One region of the Mesorhizobium sp. M1182 genome, then DNA from elsewhere that is predicted to be linked to it. Evidence: riboswitches for the same ligand, from Rfam matches in the RefSeq annotation. Region 1 holds a riboswitch; the other holds the start of a gene.
The links. A riboswitch is a leader RNA that binds a small molecule or an ion and turns the genes downstream of it on or off. The one in region 1 is predicted to bind thiamine pyrophosphate.
Positions count from the first base shown of each region.

Region 2: it holds a riboswitch for thiamine pyrophosphate, as region 1 does, so the genes downstream of both, thiC (phosphomethylpyrimidine synthase ThiC) here and thiB (thiamine ABC transporter substrate binding subunit) in region 1, are expected to answer to the same signal.

Region 1 is NZ_JAMYMD010000003.1:231,264-246,738, forward strand. It holds gene NKH33_RS06105 (helicase-related protein) at 1-3,309, shown strand, start outside; gene NKH33_RS06110 (RNA-binding S4 domain-containing protein) at 3,322-3,708, shown strand; gene fdxA (ferredoxin FdxA) at 3,857-4,195, shown strand; gene NKH33_RS06120 (CarD family transcriptional regulator) at 4,564-5,145, shown strand; gene NKH33_RS06125 (amino acid ABC transporter ATP-binding protein) at 5,224-5,997, opposite strand; gene NKH33_RS06130 (ABC transporter permease subunit) at 5,994-6,674, opposite strand; gene NKH33_RS06135 (amino acid ABC transporter substrate-binding protein) at 6,797-7,570, opposite strand; gene NKH33_RS06140 (RNA polymerase factor sigma-32) at 7,895-8,752, shown strand; gene NKH33_RS06145 (M48 family metalloprotease) at 8,766-10,235, opposite strand; gene thiQ (thiamine ABC transporter ATP-binding protein) at 10,489-11,280, opposite strand; gene thiP (thiamine/thiamine pyrophosphate ABC transporter permease) at 11,277-12,896, opposite strand; gene thiB (thiamine ABC transporter substrate binding subunit) at 13,148-14,161, opposite strand; TPP riboswitch at 14,205-14,319, opposite strand; gene NKH33_RS06165 (thiamine diphosphokinase) at 14,447-15,091, shown strand; gene NKH33_RS06170 (ABC-F family ATP-binding cassette domain-containing protein) at 15,107-15,475, shown strand, end outside.
Region 2 is NZ_JAMYMD010000001.1:48,760-64,234, reverse strand. It holds gene thiO (glycine oxidase ThiO) at 1-445, opposite strand, end outside; gene thiC (phosphomethylpyrimidine synthase ThiC) at 442-2,277, opposite strand; TPP riboswitch at 2,382-2,498, opposite strand; gene NKH33_RS00225 (Fic family protein) at 2,680-4,224, opposite strand; gene NKH33_RS00220 (YybH family protein) at 5,359-5,814, shown strand; gene NKH33_RS00215 (conjugal transfer protein TraG) at 6,340-8,337, shown strand; gene NKH33_RS00210 (CopG family transcriptional regulator) at 8,342-8,776, shown strand; gene NKH33_RS00205 (LacI family DNA-binding transcriptional regulator) at 9,074-10,072, shown strand; gene NKH33_RS00200 (sugar ABC transporter ATP-binding protein) at 10,069-11,586, shown strand; gene NKH33_RS00195 (ABC transporter permease) at 11,586-12,641, shown strand; gene NKH33_RS00190 (substrate-binding domain-containing protein) at 12,715-13,704, shown strand; gene NKH33_RS00185 (hypothetical protein) at 14,427-15,077, opposite strand; gene NKH33_RS00180 (RHS repeat-associated core domain-containing protein) at 15,110-15,475, opposite strand, start outside.

The sequences.
Region 1 (15,475 bases):
ATCGAACGCATGGTGGCGCACGAAAGCGGCGTCATCGGCCTGCCGCTCAGGCTGCTTGCCCGCGAGGTCTATACGCGCGTCTGCGAGAAGGTCGGCGCCCATAAGGTTGCGCTCATCACCGGCGAGGAAAAGATCCAGCCGGCTGGCGCGAAATACTCGGTCTGCACCGTGGAAGCGATGCCGCGCGAGACCGACGCCGCCTTCGTTGCCATCGACGAGGTCCAGCTCGCCGGCGATCTCGAACGCGGACACATCTTCACCGATCGCATCCTGCATCTGCGCGGCCGCCAGGAGACGCTGCTGCTGGGCGCGGCCACCATGCACGGCATCCTGCAGCGCCTGCTGCGGGGCGTGTCGGTGGTGACCCGGCCACGCCTGTCGCACCTTGCCTATGCCGGCTCGAAGAAGCTGACCCGCCTGCCGCGGCGCACGGCGATCGTCGCCTTTTCGGCCGACGAGGTCTATGCCATCGCCGAGCTGATCCGCCGCCAGCAGGGCGGTGCCGCCGTCGTGCTCGGCGCACTCAGCCCGCGCACCCGCAACGCCCAGGTGGCGCTGTTCCAGTCGGGCGACGTCGACTACCTCGTCGCCACCGACGCCATCGGCATGGGCCTCAACCTCGACCTCGACCACGTCGCCTTCGCCCAGAATCGCAAATTCGACGGCTACCAGTACCGCAACCTGACGGCGGCCGAGCTCGGCCAGATTGCCGGCCGCGCTGGCCGGCATCTGCGCGACGGCACCTTCGGCGTCACCGGCCAGGTCGATCCGCTGGATGATGAACTGGTCAACAAAATCGAGGCGCATGATTTCGACCCGGTGAAAGTACTGCAGTGGCGCACCGCGCATTTCGATTTCGCCAACCTCGATGCGCTGAAGCGGTCGATTGAGACCAACGCCCCGGTCGAAGGCCTGACGCGCGCGCTGCCGGCAGTAGACGCACAGGCGCTCGAGCATCTGTCGCGCGACGAGGACGTCCGGGCACTCACCACCGATGCCAGGCGCGTGGCGCTGCTGTGGGAAGCCTGCGCGCTGCCCGACTACAGGAAGATCGCGCCGGCCCAGCACGCCGACTTGATTGCCTCCATTTACATGGACCTTGCCAGGCATGGCCATGTCGACGAGAACTACATGGCCGAGCAGGTGCGCCGTGCCGACACCACCGAAGGCGACATCGACACGTTATCGCACAGGATTGCCCAGATCCGCACATGGACCTTCGTTTCCAACCGGCCCGGCTGGCTGGCCGATCGGGCACACTGGCAGGAAAAGACGCGCGAAATCGAAGACAGATTGTCGGATGCGCTGCATGAGCGGTTGACGAAACGTTTTGTAGACCGCAGGACTTCCGTCCTCATGCGGCGCCTTAGAGAAAACACGATGCCTGAAGCCGAAATCAGCCCAACCGGAACCGTCCTCGTCGAAGGCCATCACGTCGGCGAGTTGCAAGGTTTCCGCTTCACCGCCGACCAGAGCGCCGGCGGCGAAGACGCCAAGGCGGTGCGGGCGGCGGCGCAGAAGGCGCTTGCCGCCGAGTTCGAGGCGCGGGCCGAGCGCTTCGGCGCCTCGGCCAATGGCGACATCGCGCTGGGTTCGGATGGCACGCTGCGCTGGATCGGCGCGCCGATCGGCACGCTGGTCGCCGGCGAAGACGCTTTGAAGCCGCGTCTGGTTCTGCTGGCCGACGAGCAACTCACCGGCCCGGCACGCGACAAGGTTGCGGCGCGCGCCGAGCGCTTCGTAAACTTCCAGATCGAATCCCTGCTGAAGCCGCTGGTCGACCTCAAGAATGCCGAGCAGATCACCGGCATCGGCCGCGGCATTGCTTTCCAGCTCGTCGAGCATTTCGGTCTCATCAACCGTCGCGACATCGCCGACGAGATGAAATCGCTCGACCAGGAAGGCCGCGCGGCGCTTCGCCGTCTCGGCGTGCGCTTCGGCGCCTACCATGTCTTCGTGCCGGCGCTGATCAAGCCGGCGCCGGCCGGGCTGATAACGCTGCTGTGGGCGCTGAGAAACGACGGCAAGGACAAGCCCGGTTTCGGCGATGTCGTTCACGCACTGGCCTCCGGCCGCACCTCGGTGGTCATCGATCCGACCTTCGACAAGACCTTCTACAAGCTTGCCGGCTACCGCAATCTTGGCCGGCGTGCTGTACGCGTCGATATTCTCGAACGGCTGGCCGACCTGATCCGGCCGGCGACCAACTGGAAGCCGGGCCTCGGCCCTCGCCCCGACGGCGCCTATGACGGCCAGTCCTTCATGGTGACGCCGCCGATGATGTCGATTCTCGGCGCCACCGCCGACGACATGGAAGAAATCCTGAAGGGACTCGGCTATCGCGCCGATGCCAAACCGGCGGCCGAGGTCAAGGCGCGGCTCGAAGCACAGGACAATGCCGCGCGTGAAGCTGCCGCTGCAAAGCAGGCGGCGGAAGCGACTGCGCGCGTCGAGCAGGCGAGGATGGCGGAAGCATCTGCCGCGGCAGAGCCGCCGGCGGAGGCTTCGGAACCTGTGTCGGATGCGGCTCCTGTTGCGGAGGCGGCGGCCGAAGCTGTGACCGAAGCGACGGCAGAGCCTGTCGCGGAAGCTCCAGCCCCTGAAGCTGAGGCAGAAGTCACGCAAGAGACCCGGCCCGCCGCGGAGGCAACTGCTGAAGCGCCTGCGGAACCAACGGCCGAGCCAAGGGCGGAACCTGGGGCGGAAACTGAGGCTGCGGCACCGGCAGAACCGCCGGTTTCCGACACTACGGAAGCATCGCCGGCCGAACCTGCAGCGACGGCAGGAGCCGTCGCCGGCGAAGCTGCTCCAGAAGCCGAGGAGCCAAAACCCATCCTGTTATGGCGGCAGGGTCGTTTCGACCAGCGCCCGCGTCATCGCCAGCATGACAACCGCCCCCGGGACAATCATCGGGACAATCGCGCGCGCAATGGTCAAGCTGCGCCGGACAGCCGCAGCGATGCGCCGGTAGATGCCGGCGGGCAACCGACGCCGGGCGACCGGCCCGCCCGTCAGGGGCGCCACGACCAGCGCGACGGCGCCGGCAAGCCGCGCTTCGATCGCAGCAAGTTCAAGCCCAGGCCGCAAGGCGACGCGGCAGATCAGCGCGCCGGCAAGCCGCAAGGTGAACGCCCGGACCGGCGCGAAAACCGGCCCGACTGGAAGGCTGGCCGGCAGGACGGCAAAGGCGGCGCCCAAGGCGCAAAGCCGGCGTTCCAGCCAAAGCCGCGTGAGGAACGCCCGGTCCGCTTCGATCCGGACTCGCCCTTCGCCAAGCTCGCCGCGTTGCGCGACCAGCTGAAGAAGTAAGCTGCTCGTCCAATGGTCACTGATGCCCGCCAGCGCATCGACAAGTGGCTGTTCTTCTCGCGCGCGGTAAAATCGCGCACGCTGGCAGCCAAGCTGGTCGTCGCCGGACGCGTCCGCATCAATCGCGACAAAGCAGCGCAGGCCTCCGATACGGTCCGGCCGGGCGACGTTTTGACCATCACGCTGGAGCGGCGGATCTTCGTCTGGAAAGTCCTTGGCACCGGCGTACGGCGTGGCCCGGCCGAAGAGGCCCGCCTGCTCTACGAGGACATGTCGCCGCCCCCCGCGCCCAAGGGCGAGGCGCTTCCGGATGCGGTGCCGCCGTTGCGCGAGGCCGGCAGCGGTCGCCCGACGAAGAAGGAACGCCGCCAGACCGACCACCTGCTCGGCGACGATTGAGCAAGGTCGAACGCCCGCTTTGCCGGCCTTCCGGAATTCCATTCCGGAAACCGCGGCACCGCTGGCAGGGGCCGCCCTTGCCACCAGCGGACAAAGGCGTTACCTCACCAAAAAAGCCTAACAAAATGGGACGTCCCGGAGCCGACCAATGACCTATGTCGTGACCGACAATTGCATAAAATGCAAATACATGGACTGCATCGAGGTCTGTCCGGTCGACTGCTTCTACGAAGGTGAGAACATGCTCGTCATCCACCCGGACGAGTGCATCGATTGCGGCGTCTGCGAACCGGAATGCCCGGCCGACGCAATCAAGCCCGACACCGAGTCGGGTCTCGACAAATGGCTGCAGATCAACACCGAATATGCCGAGAAATGGCCCAACATCACCGCCAAGAAGGAGCCGCCGGCCGACGCTAAAAATTTCGATGGCGAAACTGGCAAGTTCGAGAAATATTTCTCCCCGGAGCCCGGCGAAGGCGACTGACGAGCCTGCCGGCTGCGGCGGCCTGACGCCGCGTAACAGACGTGATACATTAACTGCCTTGACAGGCGGCGACGGCGCGCGGCCTTCGCGCGTGCAGCAAAACCTTGATTCTTCCGACTTTTTGTGCTATATGAGCCAAACATGCCGGTGACACAACGTCGATTTATGGCGCAAACGCCCCAAATCACTGAAAGGTGAATTTCTCAATCCGGACCAGAGCGATCTGGGGCAGGCGGTCGCAATGTTGCGATTTGCCGGTCCTGGCCTTTCCGGTGAGTTCATCGTTGTGTGGCTAAGGACCGGTCACCCCGGTCGCACGAGTTCGGGCCGGCACGATGCCGGTACCACAACAAGGAGTTCAGGGCGTAATGGCAACGATCACCCCGCAGAAGAAGTCCACCGCAGCGCGCCACGGTTTCAAGACCGGCGAATACATCGTTTATCCGGCGCATGGTGTCGGCCAGATCGTCTCGATTGATGAGCAGGAAGTCGCGGGCCACAAGCTGGAGCTGTTCGTCATCGACTTCCAGAAGGACAAGATGCGCCTCAAGGTGCCGGTCGCCAAGGCGACCTCGATCGGCATGCGCAAGCTGTCGGAAGAGGATTATGTCGAGCGCGCGCTGAAGGTCGTGCAGGGCCGCGCCCGCGTCAAGCGCACCATGTGGTCACGCCGTGCCCAGGAATATGATGCCAAGATCAACTCCGGCGATCTGATCTCGATCTCGGAAGTGGTGCGTGACCTTTACCGCGCCGATAACCAGCCGGAGCAGTCCTATTCCGAGCGCCAGCTCTACGAGGCGGCCCTCGACCGCATGGCCCGCGAGATCGCGGCCGTTAACCGCATGTCGGAGACCGAAGCGGTCCGCCTCATCGAGGTGAACCTCAACAAGGGCCCGAAGCGCGGCGCTAAGGCCGACAACGAGGAAGCCGAGCAGGAAGAAGCCGCCTGAGCTTTTCTCGTCTTCGAATTCAGAAAAACCCGGCCTCGCGCCGGGTTTTTTGTTTTGGCTGACCGGCGACGGGCATATCTAACCTTCGCCGCCGCCTTCCCTTTCCGCCTCGTGCTTCAGCGTGGCGATGAACCGCTTGGTCCGCTGGCGCTCCGGATTGCTGAACAGCACCGCGGCCGGGCCTTGTTCGACGATGTTGCCGGCATCGAGGAACACCACTTCCCGCGCGATCTTGGAGGCGAGCCGCAGATCATGCGTCGCCATCGCCATGGTCGTGCCCTCGCTGGCGAGCTTGCCGAGCACATCGACCACCTCCTGCGCCAGTTCCGGATCGAGTGCCGAGGTCGGCTCGTCGCAGAGCAGGACTTTCGGCGAAGGCGCCAGAGCCCGGGCAATCGCCACGCGCTGCTGCTGGCCACCTGACAGCGTCGCCGGCCAGGCATCGGCCTTGTGCGCCATGCCGACCTTTTCGAGCAGGGCCCGCGCCCGTTCGCGCGCCCTCTCCTTGGGCCATTTCAGCACCGTCACCAGCCCCTCCATGATGTTCTCGATCGCGGTGCGATGCGGAAACAGCTGGAAATTCTGGAACACCATGCCGGTCTGCAGCCGCAGCCGCTGGATATCCCTGGTCGAGACCCTGCCGCCGGGGCGGAATTCGAGTGCATCGTCGCCGATCCGTACCGTGCCTGAAGTCGGGAGCTCGAGCAGGTTGATGCAGCGCAAAAGAGTGCTCTTCCCTCCGCCCGACGGTCCGACAAGCGCCGTAACGCTGCCTTCCTCGATGGTGACGGTCACGCCCTTCAGCACAAGATTGTCGCCGAAACGCTTTTCGATGTTGGTGAGGCCGATCATGCGCGCGCCTCCAGGAAGCCGCCATAACGGTTGAGCCGCGTTTCCAGCCGCGCCTGCAAGGCCGACAGCACGGAGCTCATGATCAGATAGAGGGCCGCTGCCTCGACATAGAGGATCAGCGGCTCATAGGTGGTGGCGACGATGCGCTGCGCTGCCTGGAACATCTCCGGCACGGTGATGGCGGCGGCGAGCGAAGTGTCCTTGACCAGCGAGATGAAGGTGTTGGACAGCGGCGGCACGGCGACGCGCCCCGCCTGTGGAAGAATGGTGCGCCGCATTGCCTGGGCCCAGGTCATGCCGATCGAATAGGCCGCTTCCCACTGACCCTTCGGCACCGAACCGATGACGGCGCGGATGATTTCCGACGAATAAGCACCGATGTTCAAGGTGAAGCCGATCAGTGCTGCCGGAAAGGCGTCGAGCAGGATGCCGACCGATGGCAGGCCGTAGAAGATAAGGAACAGTTGCACGAGAAGCGGCGTGCCGCGGAATATCCAGACGTAGAAGCGGACCACGGCGACCAGCGGTTTGGGACCGAACAGCCGGACAAGCGCCACAACCAGGCCTAGTACAAGACCGAATGCAAACGACAGCAGCGTCAGCGGCACGGTGAAGATCAGTGCAGCCCATAGCAGCGTAGGCAGGGATTCCAGCATCAATTGCAGCCAGTGCGGCACGAAGGCTCCTCCTTGCCAGATTGCCGTCGCTCATATCACGCGAAAGCGGCGGGCCGTCAAAAGACAGCTCGCCGCGATATGAACGACGCGGGCCGGCGTTCGGCCCACACGAGAAAGCCGTTTTACTTCGAAACGTCCTGGCCGAAATAGGTGTCGGCGATTTTCTTGTAGGTGCCGTCGGCCTTGATGTCGGCCAGCGCCTTATTGATGGCGGCCACCAGTTCCGGATCGCCCTTGCGCACGATGACGCCGGAATAGTCGGCGTTTTCTTCCTGGGCGGCAATCTTCACATTGGCGTCGGGCTTGTGCTTCTTGAAGTCGAGGAAGGACAGGCTGTCGTTGATGGTGGCGTCGGCGCGGCCGGTAAGAAGCAACTGGATCGACTGGTCGAAGCCGTCGGTGCCGACGAGCTCGGCGCCATTGGTTTCAGCCAGCTTGCCGAAATTCGAGGTCAGCGACTGCGCCGCCTTCTTGCCCTTGAGATCGGCGAAACCCTTGATGTCGGTGTTGTCGCCGCGCACGATCAGCACCGCCTTGGAGGCGATGTAGGGATCCGAAAAGTCATATTTGGCCTTGCGCGCCTCGGTGATGCCGACCTCGTTGATGACGGCATCGTAGCGGTTGGCATCGAGACCGGCGATCAGCCCGTCCCATTTGCCTTCGAGGAACTGGGCTTTGACGCCGAGGCGCTCGGCGATGGCCCGCGCGATCTCGACGTCGAAGCCGACCAGCGCGCCGGAAGCATCATGATAGGTGAAGGGCGCATAGGTTCCTTCTGTGCCGACCTTGAAGACGCCGGACTGCTTGATCTGGTCGAGATTGGCGCCGGCGTGACCGGCGGCGATGGCCAGAACCTGCAGCGTTCCGGCGATGATGAGCGATTTGAGCCATTTCATTTTTCTGTGATCCGTCCTTGGCCGGTGTCCGGCGTCATTGCGAGTGCCGGAAAATGACAGATGCGCGATGCCAGAATAAGAAACTGAATTTCAAAAATCCCGCGCCCTTGAAATCCAATTCTCAACCAGCATCTTCCGGCGCCATCCGGCTGAGTCAAGGCCGGTGGCGAATCGCCTGGAACAGCGCAATCGACATGACAGTCCGGGGGAACATTCCCCCGCATGGCACGTTCTTCGCTGTTGTAGGGCGCGGCGCCGCCATTTCAACCATCGGCGCCAACTCACGATTCGATCGCACCGCAACGCCTGAAGCAGGAGCGCGGCATGATGGAAGACAGTGCAGGACGGACCATGGTTCGCGCGGCGATGAAAGCCCCTTATCTGGAACGTGACGAAGAGCATCTCCTGGCGCTGCGCTGGAAGGAGAACAATGACCAGCACGCGCTGCACCGCATCACCGTCGCGCATATGCGGCTGGTCATTTCCATGGCGTCGCGGTTTCGCCACTACGGCCTTCCGCTGGGCGACCTGATCCAGGAAGGCCATGTCGGGCTGCTGGAGGCCGCGGCCCGTTTCGAACCCGAGCGCGAGGTGCGGTTCTCGACCTACGCGACTTGGTGGATTCGCGCCTCGATGCAGGACTATATCCTGCGCAACTGGTCGATCGTGCGCGGCGGCACCAGCTCGGCGCAAAAGGCGCTGTTCTTCAACCTGCGGCGTCTGCGCGCCCGCCTGGCAAACGGCGCCGAGCAGACGTCGAATGCCACGCTCTACCGCGAAGTGTCGGCGGCTCTCGGGGTATCGGAGGCCGATGTGGCGATGATGGATTCCCGCCTTTCGGCGCCGGACAGCTCGCTCAACACGCCGCTTGCCGACGATGCGGGCGCAACCGAGCGGATGGAGTTCCTGGTTTCGGATGACCCGCTGCCCGATGAGGTCGTCGGCGATACGATCGACGTCGAACGCCGCTCGGTGTGGCTGAAGACGGCACTCGGCGCTCTCAATGCGCGCGAGCTCAGGATTATCGAGGAACGCCGGCTGAGCGACGAGGGCGCGACGCTCGAAGCGCTCGGCGAGACGCTCGGCATCTCCAAGGAACGTGTCCGGCAGATCGAGGCGCGCGCCATGGAAAAGCTCAAGGCGGCGCTGGTAAAGCAGAATCCGGAATTTCTCGCAGCCTGAATCGCGTCGTCTGCTATTTGTCGGTGACGATCTTCACCTTGTCGCCGGCCGAAACCGCGGCACCCGGCGACAGCGCGTTGAGCACCCTGAACAAATCCAGCTTGCGGTCGACGCCGACCATCTGTGCGGCCAGGGAGCCCATCGTCTGGCCGGGCTGCACGGTGACGATGCGGATACGCAGTGGCTTCAGTGCTGCCTTCTCGGCAGCACTCAGGATGCGGAACGAGCCGCTGACCGAGCGCGCCACCGTGCTCAGCGAGGTGCTGGCCGACGGCGCAGCAGTCAGCAAGCGGTAGACTTGGCCGCCGGCGCGGATCACCGCAATGTCGAATTGCCAGCCATCGGCGCCGGCATGCGCGGTTGCCGCTTCGTTGCCGTTGATCGTCTCCTGGCGCACGCTGCTGTCGTCGAGGCCGGCAACCCAACCGCTGCGGATGTAGTCGGTCAGCGAGCGGTTCTTGTCGATCGAAACGCCGTCGAAGCGGATCGCCATGTCGCCCGGGCCGGTCGCCGTCACCGCCGCCGCCGAATTGTCGATGACGAAACCGTTGGGCACCGAGAACGACACGCCGAGGCCAGGGTGCAGGAAGGTTTCGCCGCGCACATAGCCTTCCTCCGGCGTGTCGCCGTAAAGCAGCCCGTCTACGCCGGCAAGAAATGAATCGCGGTCGCGCGACCCGACACCAGGCGCGCCGAACTGGCGGGCGTGGCGCTGCGCGAGATCGATACGCTGCGGCGTGTTGGGGTGCGTCGCCAGGAAGTCGAGGCTGGCGTCGGTGGCGCCGCTGATTGAGCGGAAATCGGTATAGGCCGACATCGACTGCAGGAAGCGGCCGGCGGCGTAGGGGTCGAAACCGGCTTCGCCGATCGACTTGATGCCGATGGCATCGGCCTCCAGCTCCTGATTGCGCGAGAACTGGGCCAGCCTCAGCTTGCCGCGGATCAGCGCCGCCTTGGCCGTCGGGTTGTCGCCGAGCACGTCCGAAACGACCTTGGTCGCCAACCCCTCTTCGGCTTCCAGCTGCTGGCGCTGCAGGCCGTGGTTGGCCGTAACGTGGCCCATCTCATGCGCGATGACGGCGGCAAGCTCGGCGGAATCGTTGGCCAGCGCCAGCAGCCCGCGGGTGATGTAGAGATAGCCGCCCGGCAGCGCGAAGGCATTGACGTTGGGCGAGTTGAGGATGGTGATGCGGTAGGTCTGGGTTGGGTTGGCCGACACCACGGTCAGTCTGCCGACGATCTTGGCCACCATACGCTCGAGCTTGGGGTCGGAATACTCGCCGCCATAGGTGGCGAGGATGCGCGGGTGCTGCGCCTTCGCCAGTTGAGCGAGCTTGCCGTTGGCGGCGACATTGTCGACCGTGATCGGCTTGTCTGAGGGCTGAAAGCCTGATTCCTGCACGTCGGGAGGCGTGAACATCTGGCAGCTTGCCAGCGCCACGGCAAGACCGGCCAGCGCCAGAAAGCGCGCCAGCGGTTTCACCCTCCGATTGTCGATGCCGGTCGGCAGATCGGCTTCCTTTCAAGTCCTGGCACGTGACCGCGAAAATCGGGCGCGATTTCCGGAAAGCATCACGCGCAAATCAAGTGCTACGGCGTCCTTCGTGCGTCCGACAGATACGAGGCAGCAAGGGCAAATCACGGCCTAGGCCGGACCAGCTCCTGGCGGACCTAGCCACACTACCTCGACCATGGCAAGCAAGCGCCGCTTCGCCTTCCGCCGGTTTGACCATAAATTATGTCCGCTTCCGGGCAACATCTCGTGATCCAGCCGCAAACGGACCCGAGCCGATATAGCGTCGGAATGCCTCCGGTCCAGCCCCGACGAAAAAATCGGCCGCGGTGCCCGTCGCGGCAACCGTGCCACCATCCAGGAAAACCATGTTTTGGCCGATACGGCGCGCATCGTCCGGCTGGTGCGTGACGAAAAACACCGTCATGCGCTGCTCCGAATGGACGTCGGCCACCAGGTCGAGCATGTCGTCGCGCAGTGCCGGTCCGAGCGAAGCGAACGGCTCGTCGAGCAACAGCACCGGCCGGTCGCGCACCAGGACCCGGGCGAGCGCGACGCGCTGCCGCTCGCCGCCGGAGAGTTCGCGCGGCAGCCGGCTTTCCTTGCCGGCAAGGCCGACGCGCTTCAGCGCTGCGGCGATTGCGGCGCGGTCAGCCTCGCTCAGCCTGAGCGAAGGCGAGCGGCCGAGCCCGACATTCTGCTCGAGGGACAGATGGGCAAACAGGTTGTTTTCCTGGAACACCATCGATACCGGCCGCGCTGATGGCGGCGCAGTGCTGACGTCGGCGCCGCCGATCAGCACGCGGCCCGACCGCGGCGTCTCGAAGCCGGCCACCAGATTGAGCAGCGTCGACTTTCCCGAACCGCTCGGCCCCATGATGGCGGTGATTTCCGACGCCGGGAAATCGACATCGAATATAAGCGGCGTTTCACCATAGCTGAACGAGACATTATCGAGCCGCACGGCCGCGCCTTTTTCCACCGAAATGGACCGTTCCGGGCTGATCGGCATCATGATTTCTCCCTCCTTCCCAGCCAGTCCGCGGCCAACACCAGCGCCAGGCAGACAAGGCCGAGCAGCAGCGCCAGGCCGGCGGCATCCTCGGTGCGGTAACTGCCCATGCGCGCCAGCAGCAGATAGGGCAAGGTCTGCACGGAATCGCTGCCGAACAGCGCAATGACGCCGAGCTCGCCGAGCGACAGCGCCATGGCGAACGCGAAGCCGGTGGCGAGCGGCCGCCGCAGCGACGGCCAATCGACCAGCCGCAACCGGTTCCAGCCCGAGATGCCAAGCTGTGCGCAGAGCCGTTCGTGGCGTTCGCTCGCCGCGTCATAGGCAGGACGGATGGCGCGGATGGCGAACGGCATCGCCATCACCGCATTGACCGCAACGACCATGACAGGGGCGATCGCAAAGACATCGCCGACGGTGCGCAGGAGCAAGAACCAGCCGGCACCGATGACGATGGGCGGCACCACCAGGACGAACCCCGCACCGGTGTCGGCCAGGTGTTCGAGCAGCGTCCTCCTGCCGCTCCGCCGGGTGAGCGCCAGCGCCCGGCGCGCCATCACCAGCGACAGCGACAACGCCACAGAGAGCAGCGCCGACAGGAGGGAGAGCACGGCACTGGTCGCCGTCGCTTGCCGCACCGCGCTCTCGCCGGCCAGGCGGCCGAGATCGGCGCCAAGCCCGGCTGCCAGCGTGGCCGCCATCGGCCCGGCGACAAACAGCAGTGCGAGCCCGATCGCCAGCGCGTTCAGCACGGTCTCGGCCGCACCGGCTGAAAAATACCGGCGCGGCGCCACCGGCAGATTGGCGTCGCCGGTCATATTGGCGCCAAGCCGCGTCAGTGCCAGCACGACGACGAAGGTCAGGGCAATCTGCAGCAGGGTCAGCGTCACCGCCCGCGCCGGGTCGAAGTCGAAACGCAGCGCCTGGTAGATGGCAACCTCGAGCGTCGTCGCGCGCGGCCCGCCACCGAGCGTAAGCACGATGGTGAAGGAGGTGATGCACAGCATGAAAACGAGCCCGGCAACGCCGGGCAAGGCCGCACGCAGCGGCGGCCATTCGATCAGCCGGAAGGCCGGCGCAGCCCCCATGCCAAGCTGGCTCGCCAGCCGCCATTGGTTAGCCGGCACGGTCTGCAACGCCTCCAGGAACAGCCGCGTCGCCAGCGGCAGGTTGAAGAAGACATGGGCGACGAGTATGCCCGACAAGCCATAGATGCCGGGCCAGCTCTGGCCGCCTAGCGCGCCCAGCGTGCCGGCGAAATAGCCGGCGCGGCCATAGAGCGCCAAGACACCGAGTGCGGCAACAATGGCCGGCAGCGCCAGCGGCACGGCGAAAAGCTGCAAGATAAAGCCTCGCCCGAAAAAACGCGGATGCCGCGACAGGGCGCGCGCGACGAACAGCGCCGGTGCGACGGAGAGCAGGGTCGACAACAGAGCCTGCCAGAGCGTGAAGCGGGCAACACGCAGGAGATAGGAATCGAAGGCGGAAGCGGCGCCGGACAGGTCGCGCGTAGCTTCGACGAGGAGCCCGGCGAATGCTCCGCCGATAAGCAGCGCGATGGCGGCGAGCGCGACGATACCGGCAGTGACGCGGGGATCGGCCGGATGACGCGTACGCATGTCGCGCTACCCGACGCTACGACAGGTGTTGATCGAAGGAAACACCTGACAATGGCCGAGCCCACCCCTCTCTGGCCTGCCGGCCATCTCCCCCTCAAGGGGGGAGATTGCGCACTCAGCCGCCTTCGCCAATCTCACAAGTGGCAGGACGAGGAGAGGCGACAAAGCTGCCGATCTCCCCCCTTGAGGGGGAGATGGCCGGCAGGCCAGAGGGGGGTGGCTTGGCGCAAACATGCGACGAGGCTTGAGCCCTACCTGCTCATCGCCGCAAGCCACTCATCGACCCAGGCCTTGCGGTTGGCCGCGACGTCTTCCGGGCTGAACAGCAAGGTCTTGGTCGGCTTGACCAGCTTGTCGAACGCCGGGTTGAGCGGCTTGTCGGTTTTGCCGGCCGGGAACATCCAGTTGGTTTCGGGAATGACATCCTGGAATTTCGGTCCGGTCATGAAGGCGATGAACTTTTCCGCCAGCGGGTTCTTCGCACCCTTGGTGGTGATCCCCGCGACCTCGATCTGCAGATATTCGCCCTCCTCGAAGGACGCCGCCTGGTAGCGCTCGGTGTTTTCGGCGACCATGTGGTAGGCCGGCGAGGTGGTGTAGGACAGCACCATCGGCGCCTCGCCCTTGGTGAACAGGCCGTAGGCCTCGCTCCAGCCCGGCGTTACCGTCAGCACCTTCGCCTTGAGTTTGGCCCAGGCTTCCGGCGCCTTGTCGCCATAGACCGACTTGACCCACAGCAGCAGGCCAAGGCCCGGCGTCGAGGTGCGCGGATCCTGGATGACGATCTTCTCTCCGGCATCGCCCTCGACCAATTCCCTGAGGCTCTTCGGCGGGCTCTTCAGTTTTTCGGTATCGTAGACGACGGCGAAATAGCCATAGTCGAACGGCACGAAAATATCGTCGCTCCAGCCGCCCGGCACATTGACGCCCGAGACGGCGCCGTGCGGCGAAAACAGGCCGGTTGCCTTGGCGTCGGCGGTTAAGTTGGTATCGAGGCCAAGTACGATATCGGCCTTGGTCGCGGCGCCTTCCAGCTTCACACGGTTGAGCAGCGCCACGCCGTCGGCGACCGAGACGAATTCGACGACGCAACTGCATTCGGCCTCGAAGGCCTTCTTCACTGCCGGTCCCGGACCCCAATCGGCGGTGAAGCTTTCATAGGTATAGACCGTCAGTCTATCCTGTGCCGATGCCTGCCCTGGCAGGGCGAGCGCGGATGCCGCAAGCAGGACAATTGAGACAAGAGAGTGGAAAAAACTGCGCATCGGCGCCTCCTTCGTTCGCGTTGAAAGGAATTGAGGCGTCGGGCTGTCCGAAACGTCTAATCCCTCCGCCGGTACAAACCGGATCAGGTTCAGCGGGTTGGCAGTCTTGCCTCTCAGCCGGTCCGCGAAGATCGCGTCCGGCACCCCGTTAGAGCGTTGCGACACATAGGCCCGGCCGAAGTGCTGCGCAAGCGGAAGTTTGCCGGACATCCAAAGCCCAGCCTTCCGTTTCGTCTGCCGTTTCATCTTCCGTTTCCGGGGCAGGGCTGGTAAGGGCCACGAGATATGAGCACATTCACCATCCTGCTTGGCGGCGATCTCATCCGCACGCCGCTGCTCGACCGCCAGGTCGAAGGCTCGCGCGTCATCGCCGCCGACGCCGGCATCGGCCATGCCCGTATGCTGGGCCTGAGGCCGGAACTCTGGGTCGGCGATTTCGATTCCGTGCCTGCCGAGTTGCCGGAGGATCTGGCCGCCGTGCCACGGCAGGTGTTTCCTGCCGAAAAAGACAAGACCGACGGTGAACTCGCTATCGCCGCCGCGCTCGAACGCGGTGCGACCAGCCTTGTGCTCGCAGGCGCCTTCGGCGGCAAACGTACCGACCACATCTTCCTGCATCTGGCGCTGAGCGTCCGGCTGGCGGAAGGCGGGACGGAAGTGCTTTTGACCAGTGGCGCACAGGAAGGCATTCCCTTGCTGCCGGGAAAGACTGGCTTCGACTATGCCGACGGCACGCTGTTTTCGGTGCTCGGCTTTTCGGATCTCGCCGGCCTGACAGTCACCGGCGCCAAATGGCCGCTCGACCATGTCGAGGTTGCGTTCGGCTCGTCGCTGACCATTTCCAACGAGGTCAGGGGCCGGTTGGAAATCGCGCTGGCCAGCGGCCGCGCGCTGCTGCTCGCGCATCCCTATCCTCTTCCGGAAAGCTGAGCCCAGAAAGCTGACATGGCGCCGCCGCTTCTCAATCTCGACGGGATAAAGCTGACCTTTGGCGGCACGCCGCTGCTAGACGGTGCCGCCCTGACAGCCTCAGTTGGCGACAAGATCGCCCTGGTCGGCCGCAACGGCTCTGGCAAGTCGACGCTCCTCAAGATCGCCGCCGGGCTGATCGAACCGCAGGACGGCGAAGTCTTCCGCCAGCCATCGGCGACCGTGCGCTACTTGCCGCAAATGCCCGACATGGACGGCTTTGCGACTGTCCGCGCCTATGTCGAGGCGGGGCTCGGGCCGGCCGACGATCCCTACCGCGCCACCTACCTGATGGAGCATCTCGGCCTATCCGGCGAGGAACGGCCGAACGACCTCTCCGGCGGC
Region 2 (15,475 bases), on a different contig from region 1:
TGTCATGAAGTGCTGCCATCGCCTGGCGCGGATCGAGATGGCCCTCATCGGGAAAGAGCAATCCGCGGCGAAAGCGGCCGGCTAAGTCGGGCTCCAGGAGCGCAATTTCGTCTTCGTCGACACGCCGATGGCCCGACGTGCGGCTGGCGAGGCGGTCGAGCTCGCCGGCATCACGCGGGGCGGCCACGACAAGTGTTCCGCCCCGTGTCACCTGACCCGGCAGCACCGCATCCCACCAGTCGGCAGCGTCACGTCCAAGGTCCAGCACCGGCTGCTCGGCGCTTTCACGCTCGCACCATGGCGCCAGCATGCCGCCGGCGAACCACGACGCATTGCCTCCAAGGCCATGCCGGATCTCGGCGACCGTGACCGTCGCGCCGCGGGCGGCGAGTTCGAAGGCGGCGGTGAGGCCGGCGACGCCGGCCCCCTTTATCAGCACCTTCATGACGGCTTACCTGGCTGAGGCGTGAGCGGTGCGACGGTCTCGTCCGCTGGCACGTAGAGATCGCCGCCCTCGCGGTATTTCGCCGCCATCGCCGCCATGCCCTCGTTCTGTGCCTCGGCGCGGATGTCGTGAGAGATACGCATCGAGCAGAATTTCGGTCCGCACATCGAGCAGAAATGCGCCAGCTTGTGCGCCTCCTTGGGCAAGGTCTGGTCGTGGAAGGACCGTGCGGTTTCGGGGTCGAGCGACAGGTTGAACTGGTCCTCCCAGCGGAACTCGAAGCGCGCGCGGGAAAGGGCGTCATCCCTGACTTTCGCCGCCGGGTGGCCCTTCGCCAGGTCGGCCGCGTGCGCTGCGATCTTGTAGGTGATCACGCCGGTCTTGACGTCATCGCGGTCGGGAAGGCCGAGATGCTCCTTGGGCGTGACGTAGCAGAGCATGGCCGTTCCGAACCAGCCGATCATCGCCGCGCCGATGCCGGAAGTGATGTGGTCGTAGCCCGGCGCGATGTCGGTCGTCAGCGGTCCAAGCGTATAGAACGGCGCCTCGCCACAGACGGCGAGCTGCTTGTCCATGTTCGCCTTGATCTTGTGCATCGGCACGTGGCCGGGCCCCTCGATCATCACCTGGCAATCTTTCGCCCAGGCGATCTGCGTCAGCTCGCCGAGCGTTTCCAGCTCGGCGAATTGCGCCGCGTCGTTGGCATCGGCGATCGAGCCGGGACGAAGGCCGTCGCCGAGCGAGAAGGAGACGTCATAAGCGCGGCAGATGTCGCAGATCTCCGCAAAGTGCTCGTAGAGGAAGCTTTCCCGGTGATGGTGCAGGCACCATTTTGCCATGATCGAGCCACCGCGCGAGACGATACCCGTGACCCGGTCAACGGTCAGCGGGATGTAATGCAGCCGCACGCCGGCGTGGATGGTGAAATAGTCAACGCCTTGCTCGGCCTGCTCGATCAACGTGTCGCGGTAGACCTCCCAGGTCAGGTCCTCGGCGATGCCACCAACCTTTTCGAGCGCCTGGTAGAGCGGCACCGTGCCGATCGGCACCGGCGAGTTGCGCACGATCCATTCGCGGATGTTGTGGATGTTGCGGCCGGTCGACAGATCCATCACCGTGTCGGCGCCCCAGCGGATCGCCCACACCATCTTTTCGACCTCTTCAGCCATCGACGATGTGACGGCGGAGTTACCGATATTGGCGTTGATCTTGACCAGGAAATTGCGGCCGATGATCATCGGTTCGCTCTCGGGATGATTGATGTTGGCGGGAATGATCGCGCGTCCGCGCGCCACCTCGTGGCGGACGAATTCAGGCGTGACGAAGTCGGGGATCGCCGCGCCGAAGGCCTCGCCGTCGCGCTCAAGCTTGCCGTGCAGGATCTCGCGACCAAGGTTCTCGCGGATGGCGACGAACTCCATTTCGGGCGTGATGATGCCAGCGCGCGCATAGGCAAGCTGTGTCACCGCCTTGCCGGTCTGGGCCCGGAGTGGCCGGTTGCGGACTGGAAATTCCGGTGTTAGGCGCTCGCCTGCCGCAAACCCATTGTCTTCTGGCCGGACGTGGCGGCCGTCATAGGCTTCGACATCGCCGCGCGCGGTGACCCATTCATGGCGAAGCCGTGCAAGGCCGTTTTCGATGCTGGTTTCGACAGTCGGGTCGGTATAGGGGCCGGACGGATCGTAAGCGGTCACCGGCGGCTCGCCTGCCGTCGGATGGACGGAGATTTCGCGCATCGGCACCCTGAGCTGCGGGTGGATGGTACCGGATTTGTGGATTTTGCGTGAGGCAGGCAGCGGTCCCGTCGAGACGGCGGGGGTGAGGGCATTCATCTTGAGGCTCCTTTGCTCGTTGCATTGGAGACCCAGTTCTGTGCCGGAAGGATGAAAAGACGCTTCTGTCGACCTGCCGAAACAGGACCTCGGGCGTAAACTCCCGCAAAGCGCTTGCACCGTCCCTACGCCAGTATGAACTGGATCAGGTTCAACGGGTCACTGCGCCGCGAAAGCCAGCAGTATCTCAGCCCCTTGCCGGGACTCCCCTGGTGAATGCGTGAGGTTGGACGGGACCGCTCCGGTTTGTCAAGCGCGTTCTGGCCGCGGCTGATCGGCGGCCGGTCAGACCGTGCGGAAAAAATCGTGCATGTCTCGGCGACAAGTCAAGCATCGGAGATGAAGGCAGGGACAAGGGAATCGCAAACCGTCGGACTAAAATCGATCCTGATGATCACACCTTCAATGGGCACCAAAGGTTTGCGCGTAGATCGCCTCGATTCTTCCTGCCTCGTCACTGGTCAGCGCGGCGAATTCCTTCTCGCGCGCGCGGTTCGATAGATGGCCATCATTCTGGTGAAGAAAACGGAAGAGCAGATCGGTCAACCGCTCGGGCATGTCGATAAAGGCGTCCACCTGCTGCCGGAACTGATCGTAGCGCTGCAGAAATGCGGTTTCCTCGGGAAGGTCCCGTTCGATCGTCCGCTGAACGCAAGCATAGAGGAATTCGGCGTGCGGGGTTGCATCGAAGAACCGGTAGAAATCACCGGTGTCATTCAGCACCCGGACGTTGAATTGCGGCGTCGGTTCCCATTCCACCAACGGCAGAAGGCGCTGCGAATAGCTCTCGAGCACGCCCCTGTACTCGTTGATCTGGTCCAGGATCGCGGCCGAGACGGGAAAGACCACTCCCGGCGGATTGAAGCCGCGCATGGCAAGGACGTGGTGGATTAGGTAGCGGTGAATGCGGCCGTTTCCGTCCTCGAACGGGTGAATATAGACAAAGCCGAAGGCGAGGATTGCGGCGGCTACGACTGCATCAAGCTTTTGCGCGGGGCCCTGATCGAACGCCGCCATTCCATCGATTAGCCGCGGCAGGTCCTCGGGCCGAGCGCTGATGTGATCGGGCAAGGGCGTACCGTTGTCTCGATCATGCTCACCGACGGAACCTCCTTCTTTTCGGAAGCCAAGGTTTACGAAACGAGCGTCACCAAGTACAATTCTTTGCAGGCGCAGCAGCTCATCGCGATCGATCGGCCAGCGGCCGGCTTCGCCGATGGCGCGGCCCCAGCGCTGGATGCGATCTTGCGGCGGGTGCTCGCCCTCGATCGCGTAGCTTGATCGCGAGTCTTTGAGCAAAAGAAAGGCGGCGGTCCGAGCAAGGAGGTCGCGCGGCACGTCCGCTACGATTGCCTCCGCGCGCCGCGGTAGTTCAAGGCCGATGAATTTTTCGAGAATCTTGGTGCGGAACACCAGAGGGCAGAACTCACGCGTGCCGGGGAGATTGTCCCTTACGCGATAGCGCGAAGCGGTCTTGTCGGGTCCGGGCCACTGCAGCTCGGGATCGACAACCGGAATGTATCGTCCGGCCTCCGCGTCCGGCAGATCGATACGCGCGTCCCTCAGCCATTCATATAAAAACCAGATGCGGCGGGCATAACTGCCGGTCGGGCTTTCACGGACCAGCGCCTCGATCGGCGCGGGACCGGTCACTTGGAACAGCCGCTTGAGGACGGCAAGGTCCAGTCCCTCGTACTTGAGCGCAAAGGTCAGGTGGCCTTCGAGGGTAGGATTTGGGGCATGGCGGGGGGTCATGATCCGCCAGCCATCCCGTTCGGTAATGCGATGATGCTCGCCAGTGGCGAACAACCTACGGGGCAAGGGCGCGGCGAGCCTGTAGGCTCCGATCAGGGCGCTGTACCCGGCCGGGGTCGCCGTTTCAGGAAGGCGGATTTCCTGAAAAACGGTAACAGGACCTGAAAATTGGTGCTGTTGCACCGCAGGCATGAAACGCGAATCCTTCCATTGAATTTTGGTTTAGTCGGCAAAACCTATGAAAAATGATCCTATCCCATGAAAAATGATGCCACAAGACAAATTTTCCGAAAACCGATTCTAAAACAGTGCTGAGGTCGATCAAGCAAGAACTCCGCCACCGGCTCAAGGAAGCGACTTCAGACCAAAAAGGTGAGTCCAGGAACCGCCATTCGCCCGTCTTAGTCACGAGGCCGGCACGGATGGCCCGCCTTACGTCGAGCCGGATTGCTCGAGCGCGCCGTTCGGGGCTCACTCATAGAGCGCTCCGGTGCGCGATCCCGATTTGATAGCCGCGATCACGCTCGCGACTGATCTTGGTGACGTGGCGGCGTCGGAGTAGAAAAGTGATGCAGGATCTCGGTGGCGTCGTGTGTGTGTGTGACCTGAAGTGAGTTCTCTGCGGTATGGGGGGCGGCACGCAGCGCGCGTCTTCTCGGCAAACAGATCGACGAAGCGGCACCGAAGGGAAGTTCCTGGCATTCATTCTCGCCATCGCTGCCCCAATTTGCCGATCGGACTGCCGATCGATCTCGCCCAATACTTTGCGCGCGCAAGGGCCGAAGCTGAACTGGGCGGCACCTGCTCATTCGGGAGCTGACTCATGCTTGGTGCCCGAGAGAGCTGTGCCTGATCGAATGCGTGAAATCGTAGCTCGGAGTGGAGAGGCTGACGCGGTCATCTGTCACCCGCCTTCGGGCTGTAACGGAAAGCGCGACATCGTCTCCAATGCTCGTTCCCCACGTCGAGGGGCCCAGCGGCTTGGCTACGGGGGGGACTGTCAGCTAGTGGCCGCTGGGCCTTGACGACCAGCGACCGTAAGAGGAGGCCCTGTGCTGGCTGACGAAAACTTGCGAGCAAAGCCACGGAAAAGCATCATTCGAACGAACTCTTTCGTCGAGACGAGGAGGGCAGTGAGGCGGTAGCCGCCGCTTTGAAGTTCTCCGGCAGCTGCTACGCTGGTCATTCCGAGGGTCGCAGTTGCGCTTGCGCCGTCATATCAGATAAGTCTAATAAAATACGCGCCTGGCCATCGAACGCGCCGCGGCGCCCTTGGGTCGGCGCTATTCATCGGGTGGGCATGTCGGGCACGCAAGGGAGGACGAAATGAGACTGGTTCAGTCATTTGCATTTGCTGCTGTGCTGCTTCTTTCGTCTGCATTGTCTGCGGCCGCCCACTCGGCTCGTGAGGACATCGAAGCGGCGTTGGTAAAATTCATGGACGCCTTCAACAGCGGAAACGCAGCAGCGGTAGGTCAAATGTATACCGACGATGCCGCCCTGCTGCCACCCGACGGCAAACGCGTCGATGACCGCAAGGGCGTGGAAGAATTCTGGCAGGGCGCAATCAAGGCCGGGATGAAGAATCTCACCCTGAAGGCGCTGGAAGTGGAAGAGAGCGGGAATCTCGCCTACGAAGTTGGCGCATTTACGCTCGGTGTGCCGAGCAAAGGCGGTGCCCCTTCCACCGTTGCGGGCAAGTACATTGTCGTTTGGAAAAAAGGGGACGACGGGACGTGGCGCCTGCATCGGGACATCTGGAACTTTGGTGCGGCCCAATAGATTCCGCGACCCGTGAGGCCGGCGCGCGCGACAGTTCCAACGAAAGTCCATGGCAATAGTTTATGTGACTGAATTGATTAACAAAATTGAACAGACTTGATGGGTCTGCTCATCGAGTCGGCTCTGGATCTATCGCGCTACCGATCAGGGAGGCGGTAAGATTCGAGCTCAGCAGAACGGCAATTCCGGCTGACCACCACTTGCCGGGACTAGAGCGTTCTCCGGCTCGGCGCGCCGCTGAGGGCTCTTGTTCATTTGGTCGTGGGCAATCCGCGGTTCTCCAAGAACCCGTCCATCTCGTCAAATGCCATCTGAGCCGAGACAACTAATTATCATTGGGCAAAGTAGCGGCTCAACGGCTCCAGAAGAAAGCAGCCCCCCGATGCTCGTTCAACATTCGAGCCCGCATCGGGCAAGTCTTTCCACGTCCGGGTACGCCATGCTGCTTCGACCGCCCCTTTCTTCTTGCGGATTTAGGAATTCGAGCTTTTCGGTTGTTCCGATCATCCATTTGGGAAACGATCGATGCCGGCAAGCAAGGTTTTATGGGGCCAGATACTCACCGCCTTTCTGATCGTCGTCGCGACGACATGGGGAGCAACACAGTGGACGGCAGGGCGGCTCGGCTTTCAAAGCCAACTCGGTCCGCCGTGGTTCGAATTGGCTGGACAGCCCGTTTATCCGCCGCCAGCCTTTTTCTGGTGGTGGTTTTTCTACGACGCCTACGCGCCGAAGGTCTTCCTGGAGGGCGCGGCGATTGCGGCGAGCGGAAGCCTCATGGCTATCGTCGCAGCGATCGGGATGTCGCTGTGGCGGGGGCGCGAGGCAAAGGACACCACGACTTACGGCTCGGCGCGCTGGGCGACGCGAGACGAAATCAAGGCCGCTGGGATGATCGGTCAGGATGGGGTGATCCTGGGTATGTTGGGCCGACACTATCTGCGCCACGACGGTCCGGAACACGTGCTATGTTTCGCACCGACCCGAAGCGGCAAAGGCGTCGGCCTGGTCGTGCCGTCACTACTGACCTGGCCGGGTTCGGCAATCGTCCACGACATCAAGGGCGAAAACTGGGAACTGACGGCCGGATGGCGGGCCCGTTTCGGCCACGTGCTTCTGTTCGACCCGACCAATGCTGGATCAGCAGCCTACAATCCTCTGCTGGAGGTGCGACGGGGCGAATGGGAAGTTCGAGATGTGCAGAACGTGGCGGATGTCCTGGTCGACCCAGAAGGCACATTGGAACGCCGCAACCACTGGGAGAAGACCAGCCATGCGTTGCTGGTCGGCGCAATACTGCACGTGCTCTATGCGGAGAAAGACAAGACCCTCGCAGGCGTGGCGAACTTCCTTTCCGATCCAGAGCGGCCAATCGAGGCAACGCTGCGCGCCATGATGCTGACGCGGCATTTGGGTGATGCAGGCCCGCATCCCGTCGTGGCGTCGGCTGCTCGGGAACTGCTTAACAAGTCCGAGAACGAGCGTTCCGGCGTGCTCTCGACAGCCATGAGTTTTCTGGGCCTCTACCGCGATCCAGTTGTGGCCAAGGTGACGTCATGCTGTGACTGGCGGATCGCAGACCTTGTCGAGGAGGCACGGCCGACGACGCTTTATCTGGTCGTACCGCCATCGGACATCAGTCGCACAAAGCCGCTGATGCGACTCGTGCTTAACCAGATCGGCCGCAGGCTCGCCGAAGATCTTCACGCGAAGGATCACCGGCAGCGTCTTTTGATGCTGCTGGACGAGTTTCCCGCGCTCGGCAGGCTCGATTTCTTCGAAAGCGCGCTGGCCTTCATGGCCGGGTATGGCATCAAGTCGTTCCTGATTGCACAATCGCTCAATCAGATCGAGAAGGCCTACGGACCGAACAATTCCATCCTCGACAATTGTCATGTGCGGGTGAGCTTCGCCACCAATGACGAAAGGACGGCCAAGCGCGTCTCAGACTCTCTGGGGACCGCGACCGAGTTGCGCGCCATGAAGAACTATGCGGGGCACAGATTGTCGCCCTGGCTCGGGCATCTGATGGTCTCGCGGCAGGAAACGGCGCGTGCACTGATGACGCCGGGCGAGATCATGCAACTGCCGCCGACCGAGGCGATCATTATGATCTCGGGCCAGTTCCCAATCCGGGCGAAGAAGGCACGCTACTTTGCCGACCCGCGTCTTGCCGAGCGTGTCTTGCCGCCACCAAGGACCGGAGGGACAACGCAGAACGCTCGCCCTGACGACTGGACCGACACGACACTTCTTGCTGGGCCGGAAGGCAAATCTCGCAAGCTGAGGCTTGCCAGGGATCAGCAGGACGAGGATCCGGCCAATGGCGGCATTCGCCGCCAGCCCGAGCTTCCCGAACACGAAGACATCGCGCCGGAACGAACGGCACGCTGCGACGATGAGTTCGACCTCGACAGGGACGAGCCCGATGATGACGCCGTTCGTCGCCGCAGTGTCGATCAAGCCATGAGACGCGCAGCTCGTCAGGCCGCCCTTGACCCCAATGATGGCATTGAGCTTTGAGCGCATGAAGAACGCCAAGAAAAGACGTCTGTCTGCCTATCTCGACCCTGACATAATGAGGGCACTGGCGGATTACGCTGGGCGGCGCGAGGTCTCGCTGTCACTGGTCGCCGAGGCTGCGCTCGCGTCGTTCCTGTCGCCTGATGCCGAAGAACGAAAGCAAGCGGCGATCACTCGCCGCCTCGACCAGATCGATCGACGCGTGCAGCGGGTCGAGCGGGACGTCGGAATTGCTATTGAGACGCTAGCATTGTTCGTCCGGTTTTGGCTCAACTCGACTCCAGCCTTGCCGGAATCGGCGCAAGCGGAGGCGCGCGCCAAGGGCTTGCAGCGCTACGACAATTTCGTCGATGCGCTCGGTCGCCGGCTCAGCAAAGGACCAAGGCTCAGGCAGGAGATAGCCGACGATGTCCCGCCAGTGCCGCCAGCGAGCCGATAAGGTGCGTGACGCCAGATTGAAGCGTCTCTCGGGACCGTGATCTTTCCGACGGGTTGGTATCTGCTCGCGCACCGTTCCTAAACGTGCCCACAAAGTTCGGGTGGTGAGCGAGCGGACGTCGTATGTCTGCTTTGCTCCATTCCAGACAACATTAGTCTAATTAGATCAAAACGACTATCGAATCGATTGCGCAAACGTTTCGATGGCACTATGGTTATTGTATCCGCCAGGACAGAGCGGGTTTAAAGCGCAACATCAGGGAGGAGCGCTTGCGTGTAGCACTCCGTTTGAGCCGCAATGGCAACGATGGTTGAGGTAGCCCGTCGTGCCGGGGTGTCGGTCTCAACGGTGTCACATGTGATCAACCGCACGCGCTTTGTCTCGCCTGCGAAATCGAGAGCCATTAACGAAGCGATTGCTTTGCTTGGATATCAGCCCAATGGGCTGGCGCGTTCCCTCAAGGTCGCTTCAACCAACAGCGTCGGCTTGGCGATTTCGGCGATCTCGAACCCGTATTTCACTGACATCATCTGTGCCGTGGAAGCGGAATGCGCGCGTCTTGGCCTCATGGTTTTCCTTTCCGACACGCAGGACGATCCTGATCGGGAGCTTGCGGTCGTTCGCGCCTTCCATCAACGACGTGTTGACGGCGTTATTTTGGCGCCCTCGGGTGCCCCAGAGCGAGCCACCAATTACCTTGCCGAGAAAATGGTTCCCTGCGTTCTGATCGACCGGTTTGCCGACGAACGATTTGACCAGATCGGCGTTGAGAACCAATCTGCGATGCGCGCTCTTATCGATCACGTCGCATCCTTCGGCCATCAGCGGATTGGGTTCATTGCAGGGCAGCCGGGCCTTGCTACGACTCGCGAACGTATCGATGCGTTCAAGTCAGCTTTGATGGCTAACGGACTTGCCTACGTGTCGGAATATCTGCAGCCAGGGAACGTCGACACGGCGAGCGCTACGGCGTCGACCCGCGCGATGTTGTCGTTGCCTTCGCCGCCTACGGCCTTGGTCACCGGCAACAATATGGCGACGATCGGAGCGGTCCGAGCGGTTCGCGAAAAAGGTCTCGAAATACCTCGGGATCTTTCACTTGTCGGCTTTGACGACTTCGAATGGGCCGATTGTTTTGAGCCGCAACTGACCCTTATTGCGCAGCCTTGCGCCGAAATCGGGCGGCAGGCCGCATCGCTGCTTAGCGCCCGAATTGCATCAACGGATACAGAGCCCCGCTCGGTGCGGCTTCAGGCGACGCTGCATGCCCGTCAATCCTGCGGGAGGCCGGCATGAGCGCGCCGCTTCTATCGGTGACAGGGGCCGTGAAACGCTTCGGCGGCGTTCAGGCACTACGCGGTGTCGATTTTGATCTCAAGCCAGGCGAGATCCACGCCCTGCTGGGCGAGAACGGCGCCGGCAAATCGACATTGATGAATCTGCTGTCGGGAGTTTACGCACCCGACGAAGGTACAATCCAGATTGACGGCAAGCCGGTGCGGTTCAACAACCCGCGCGAGGCGCAGACGGCCGGAATTGCGACCATTTTTCAGGAGCTTGATCTCGTTCCAACGCTCGATGTCGCGTCAAACCTCTTCCTTGGCCGCGAATTGATGCGCTCGGGCGGACTGCTCGATGTGGCGGGGATGCGCCGCGAAGCTCGCAAGCGTCTGCAAGCTATCGAACTGGCTATCGATCCCGCCGGGCTAGTCGGCGACCTCTCGATAGGGCAACGCCAGGTCGTTGCGATCGTCAAAGCGTTGTCCTATGCGACGCGGGTCCTGATCATGGACGAGCCGACGGCGGCCCTAACGGTGGGCGAGGTCGAGAGGCTGTTCGACATCATGCGCAAGCTCGCCGTCAGTGGCGTCGGCATCGTCTATATCTCCCACCGTCTGGAGGAAGTGCCGCAGATCGCGGACCGGGTGACGGTGATGCGGGACGGACGTGTAGCTGGCATCACCGATCCGCACACACCGCAGGCCGAACTGGTGCGGCTGCTCGTCGGGCGCCCACTGGACGAACTCTATCCCCAGCGCACCACGGCCGTCGGCCGGGCTCTGCTCAGCCTGCGCAATGCCAGCTTCCAGCTAGCGCGCGACAGCGCCGGCTGGCAGGCCCCGACAGGGCTTTCACTCGAGGTGCATGAAGGCGAGATCGTCGGGCTGGCCGGCATCATGGGGGCAGGGCGCACCGAGCTCCTGAGCGCGCTTTACGGCACCGGCCTTTCCGGCCAATGGGAGGGCGGCGTGGTCATTTCCGGCCGTCCGGTCAAGCTTGATTCGATCAGAGCCGCGCGCCTTGCCGGCATCGCCTTCGTCACGGACGACCGCCGTGGCAGTGGCCTAATGCTGAGGATGGCGGTTGGCCTCAACCTCGTCATGTCGGTGATCCGGCGAATATCGCCGGGCGGACTGATGTCACCGGGCCGCCAGGCCGAGGCGGTGAAACAATCGTTCGGCCAGTTCGACATTCGGCCGAAGAATCCCGACATCGCGGTCGGCGCGCTGTCCGGCGGCAACCAGCAGAAGGTGGTGCTGGCCAAGGAGATGCTTGGCAATCCCCGGCTCTTGCTGCTCGACGAGCCGACTCGCGGCGTCGATGTCGGCGCCAAGGGCGAGATCTATCAGCGGCTGCGGCAGTTGGCTGCACAAGGCCTGGGCATCCTAGTTGCCTCCAGCGAAATGCCGGAGCTGATTGGCCTGTGCGATCGCATCGTGGTGCTGCGCCAGGGGCGCAATGTAGCGGAATTCACCGGTGGCGTTGACGAGCACACCGTGATGGCAGCGGCAACTGGCAGGGAGGCGTGATGTCCGAACGGAAGATTTCGGTTGCGAGCGGTCCGGTGCTAGCCGCACCGGCCGCAAAGCATCGCGATCCACTCGCGCTGATCGTGCGCTTCCAGAGCTTGATCGGCCTGGTGCTGGTGGCGATCGGCGGCGTCATCTTCTCGCCCAGGCGCCATGGCGAGATACTGTTCCTTGCGCCCGACAACATGGCCAACATCGTGCGCGCCGTGTCGGAGACCGGCATTATCGCCATCGGCATGACCTTCGTCATTATCACCGCCGGCATCGACCTTTCGGTGGGGGCAGTGCTTGGTCTCTCCAGCGTCGTCACCGCGACGATGATGATCTCCGGCGGCTTCGGGCTTATCCCGACCATTCTCGCGGTGCTGGTAATGGGCACCGTCTTCGGCGTGATCCAGGGCACCATTTCCAGCCGCTTTCGGCTTGAGCCGTTCATCGTCACGCTCGCCGGCCTGCAGGCGGCGCGAGGTCTCGCGCTGGTCGTTTCCGGCAACCAGTACATTAATATTTCCTATGGCGAGGGGCCCGGCCTGGCGCCACCTGTCTTCGCGGTACTGGGCGAGCGCCTGTTCAACAACACAGTGCCGGTGGCGACCATCGTCTTCATCGTCTTCGCCGCGATTGCTACCTTGGTACTGAATACCACGCGCTTCGGCCGCTATGTCTTTGCCGTCGGCGGCAACGAGCGAGCGGCGCGCATTTCGGGCGTTCCGGTCTCTATGGTCAAGATCTCGGTCTACGCCATTACCGGATTTGCCGCCGCCCTTGCCGGCATCGTGCATGCGGGTCAGTTCAACTTCGGCAGCGCCAATGACGGTATGGGCTATGAGCTCACGGCCATCGCGGCCGTGGTCATCGGCGGCACCAGCTTGTTCGGCGGCGCCGGCTCGATGGTCGGCACCGTTGCCGGCACCATCATGCTCGGCGCGCTCGCCAACATCCTTCAGCTCAACAACATTACCCCCGCCATGCAGCTGCTCGCGACCGCCGCGATCATCGTTCTGGCGGCAGTGCTTCAATCCCTCGTTCGCCGCCGCGAGGGTTTGGGACGATAGGAGGCCGGCGGCAGCATTTGGAAGACCATGAAACCAAGGTCTGGCCATAGGCCCGACGAGGAGGAGAGCAAGCATGACAACGATGGAAAAAGGATCGAGGCGCGCCCTGCAGGTCGCCTTTCTGGCAGGCTCTTGCCTGTGCATGGCGGGTGCTGCCCAAGCGGCCGACCCGATGGTCAAGGCCTGCGCCAAGGACGGCCAGTTCATCATCGGCTTTTCGCAGGCGAACAATGCCGAGCCCTACCGCCAGCATGTCAATGACGAGCTGACCGCGGCGGTCAAGGATGTGCCGCAGTTCACGCTGCAGATCGCCGACGGCGCCGGCAACGTCAACACGCAGACCTCGCAGGTCGACAACTTCATAACCCAGAAAGTTGATCTGCTGTTGATCTCGCCCTTCGAGGCAGCACCCATGACCCCGGCGGTGAAGCGCGCGCTGGATGCCGGCATTCCCGTCATCGAACTAGACCGCAAAACGGTAGGCGACCCCGGCAAGGACTACACCGCCTTCATCGGCGGCGACAATTACAAGATCGCGCTCGAAGCGGGCAAGTACACCGCAAAGACCCTGCTCCCGGAAGGCGGCGAGGCGGCGGTGCTTGAAGGGCTGCCGAGTTCGACGCCAGCGGTGGAGCGGCTCAACGGCTTCAAGGACGGTGTGAAGGAGAATGCCAAAATCCAAGTGGTGGCCGAGCAGGCCGCCGACTGGGTGCCCGACAAAGCTCAGACCGCCTTTTCCGCCATGCTGCAAGCGCACCCGGACATCAAGGTGCTCTATGCCTCGAACGACATGATGGCGGCGGGTGCGCTGCTCGCAGCCAGGGGCGCGGGCAAGCAGGTCAAGATCATCGGCACCGATGGCCTGCCGGGTCCGGCCGGCGGCATCGAGGCCGTGGCCAAGGGCGACTGGGCGGCAACCTTCACCTACCCGACCGGCGCCAAGGAAGCGGTCGAGATGTCGAAGAAGATCCTGCTTGAGTGTGCTTCGTCGGTGGAGCCGACGGTGACGGTGGACACGACCGCGATCACGCCGGAAAATGCCAAGCAGATAATGGGAAACTGAGGGCCGGGCCGACAGCAGAGTTGATACGGCAAGGCCCCGGGAGTGGGCCTTGTTGTTTTTGTGAGCGAGCCGGCGTGGTCGTCGTCGGTCAAAACTCCGGCTAGATCCCGGCGGTCGAAGGACGGCAAGCAGTTGAGCGCGTAGACGGCTTCAGCCCGTCTCGCCGCGATTTCAGCTGGATCTTGCAAGCAGCCTTGTCACGGGCTCGTTTCCATTTGGTTGGCGCCAGGCACTCGCGGAAAGCGCGAAAAGCGCCTCTATTCCGGGTTAAACCCGTGACGCCGATGACCGCCACCGTCACCGCCGCCGCCCTCTCGAGAAAAACTTCGGCGCTTATGAAGATACCTCCGTCCGCAATCCGGTCGTCATCGCACGCACCGTGCTGCTGGCCTACGAGGTTTTTGTCCGGCTGTTGAAGCGCGACAGGCGGGTCGAGTTGATAGCGGAGCTCAACAAGGACGATATCGCTGCGGTCGAAGTCTCCGCATGGAGCCCAGTCTCGACCATCTCACGACGAGCTCTCTGAGCCAAAACCAAAGTCCAAGGTCGCACAGGTCTTCCGATATTCCTATCTCTGGCATTGGCACACCGGGAGGGCGCGGAGAAGGCGACAAGGACCGGCCCCGCCTGGTGCTGGCGCTGGTCGGCCCCACAAAGCACGTGGACAATACAAGTCTAGCGTTTCGCCGGCGCCAGGTGTTGCTTGCTACCTCGCGGCTGGCCTACCGCAGGTCCAGCTGCAACAGCCCGCTATAATCCTCCGTCGCCAGGAAGAAGCCCTCGTCGATAGCCTTGGCTCTGAAAGCGGGATCGTCGCCGAGGTTGCGAAATTCCGGCTTCAATGTGCCTGATGCATCGAAGTAGCGATCTCGAAAGGTCGCCCGGTCAAGCCCGGCATAGTCTTTACCCTGACCTGCGACCGTGCAGGATTTCAGTTCGGTTTGGTCGGCAGCGTCCGCCGGGAAACTCTTCCTTGCGAAATCCATGGGACCGATGCCTGGAGCAATGCTGCGGGGGAATTGCGTGACGCACCGCTTCGTCGCGTCACCCGCAGCGATCGTCAGATCGAAATAGGGAGGCCTCAGCCCCTTGGTCGCGAGGTAGGCAAAGGCACGAATGCGATTGGCTGCCTTCAACGTATCAAGGTCGGTCGTCTCCAGAATGCCGCCATCGATGGTGAGCTTTCCCGACCCGCCAAGTGCGGCAATTTGCTTCTGCAGCCAGTCTGCGTCACGATCGATCCAGGTCAGGAAATCGAGTGGCATCGCTTGCGGCTCCTTCATCTGCGGGTTCATGGATTGAGCGAGGGCCGCCGCAGTGATGAGCATCGCCAGCCCGGCCAGCGCTGCCGTAGAGAGAGGGAAGTTACGCATGTCATGCCTCCGTCCTTCTGCGTTGCCGCGAATCAGTTGTAGTGGTTGCGCGGCTTGATACCGAGCATGTCGCGCAATTGGTTCTCCGTTATGTCGTCAGGCCGCGGCGTTCCGCCGACACCGACGGTCCGCGCTTCCTCGTCCATGGAGGTATGTGGCTTTCCATCAAGCCCGTTGTAGGTGGCTGGACCCATGCCGGAAATCTGTCCCGCCTGGATGTGGGAGGCGTGGATCTGCTCATGGGCGAGCACGATGCCAGGATCGGCCGGGTTTGTCGCGACAGTGCCGGTCGATTTGTCGAACTCGCTCGACGTGCGGATACGGGCTGCCGCCGGATCGTAAGAGATGACCGCCCCTCCCGGTGTCGTCGTCGGATCCTTCGTATGATCGGCGAGATC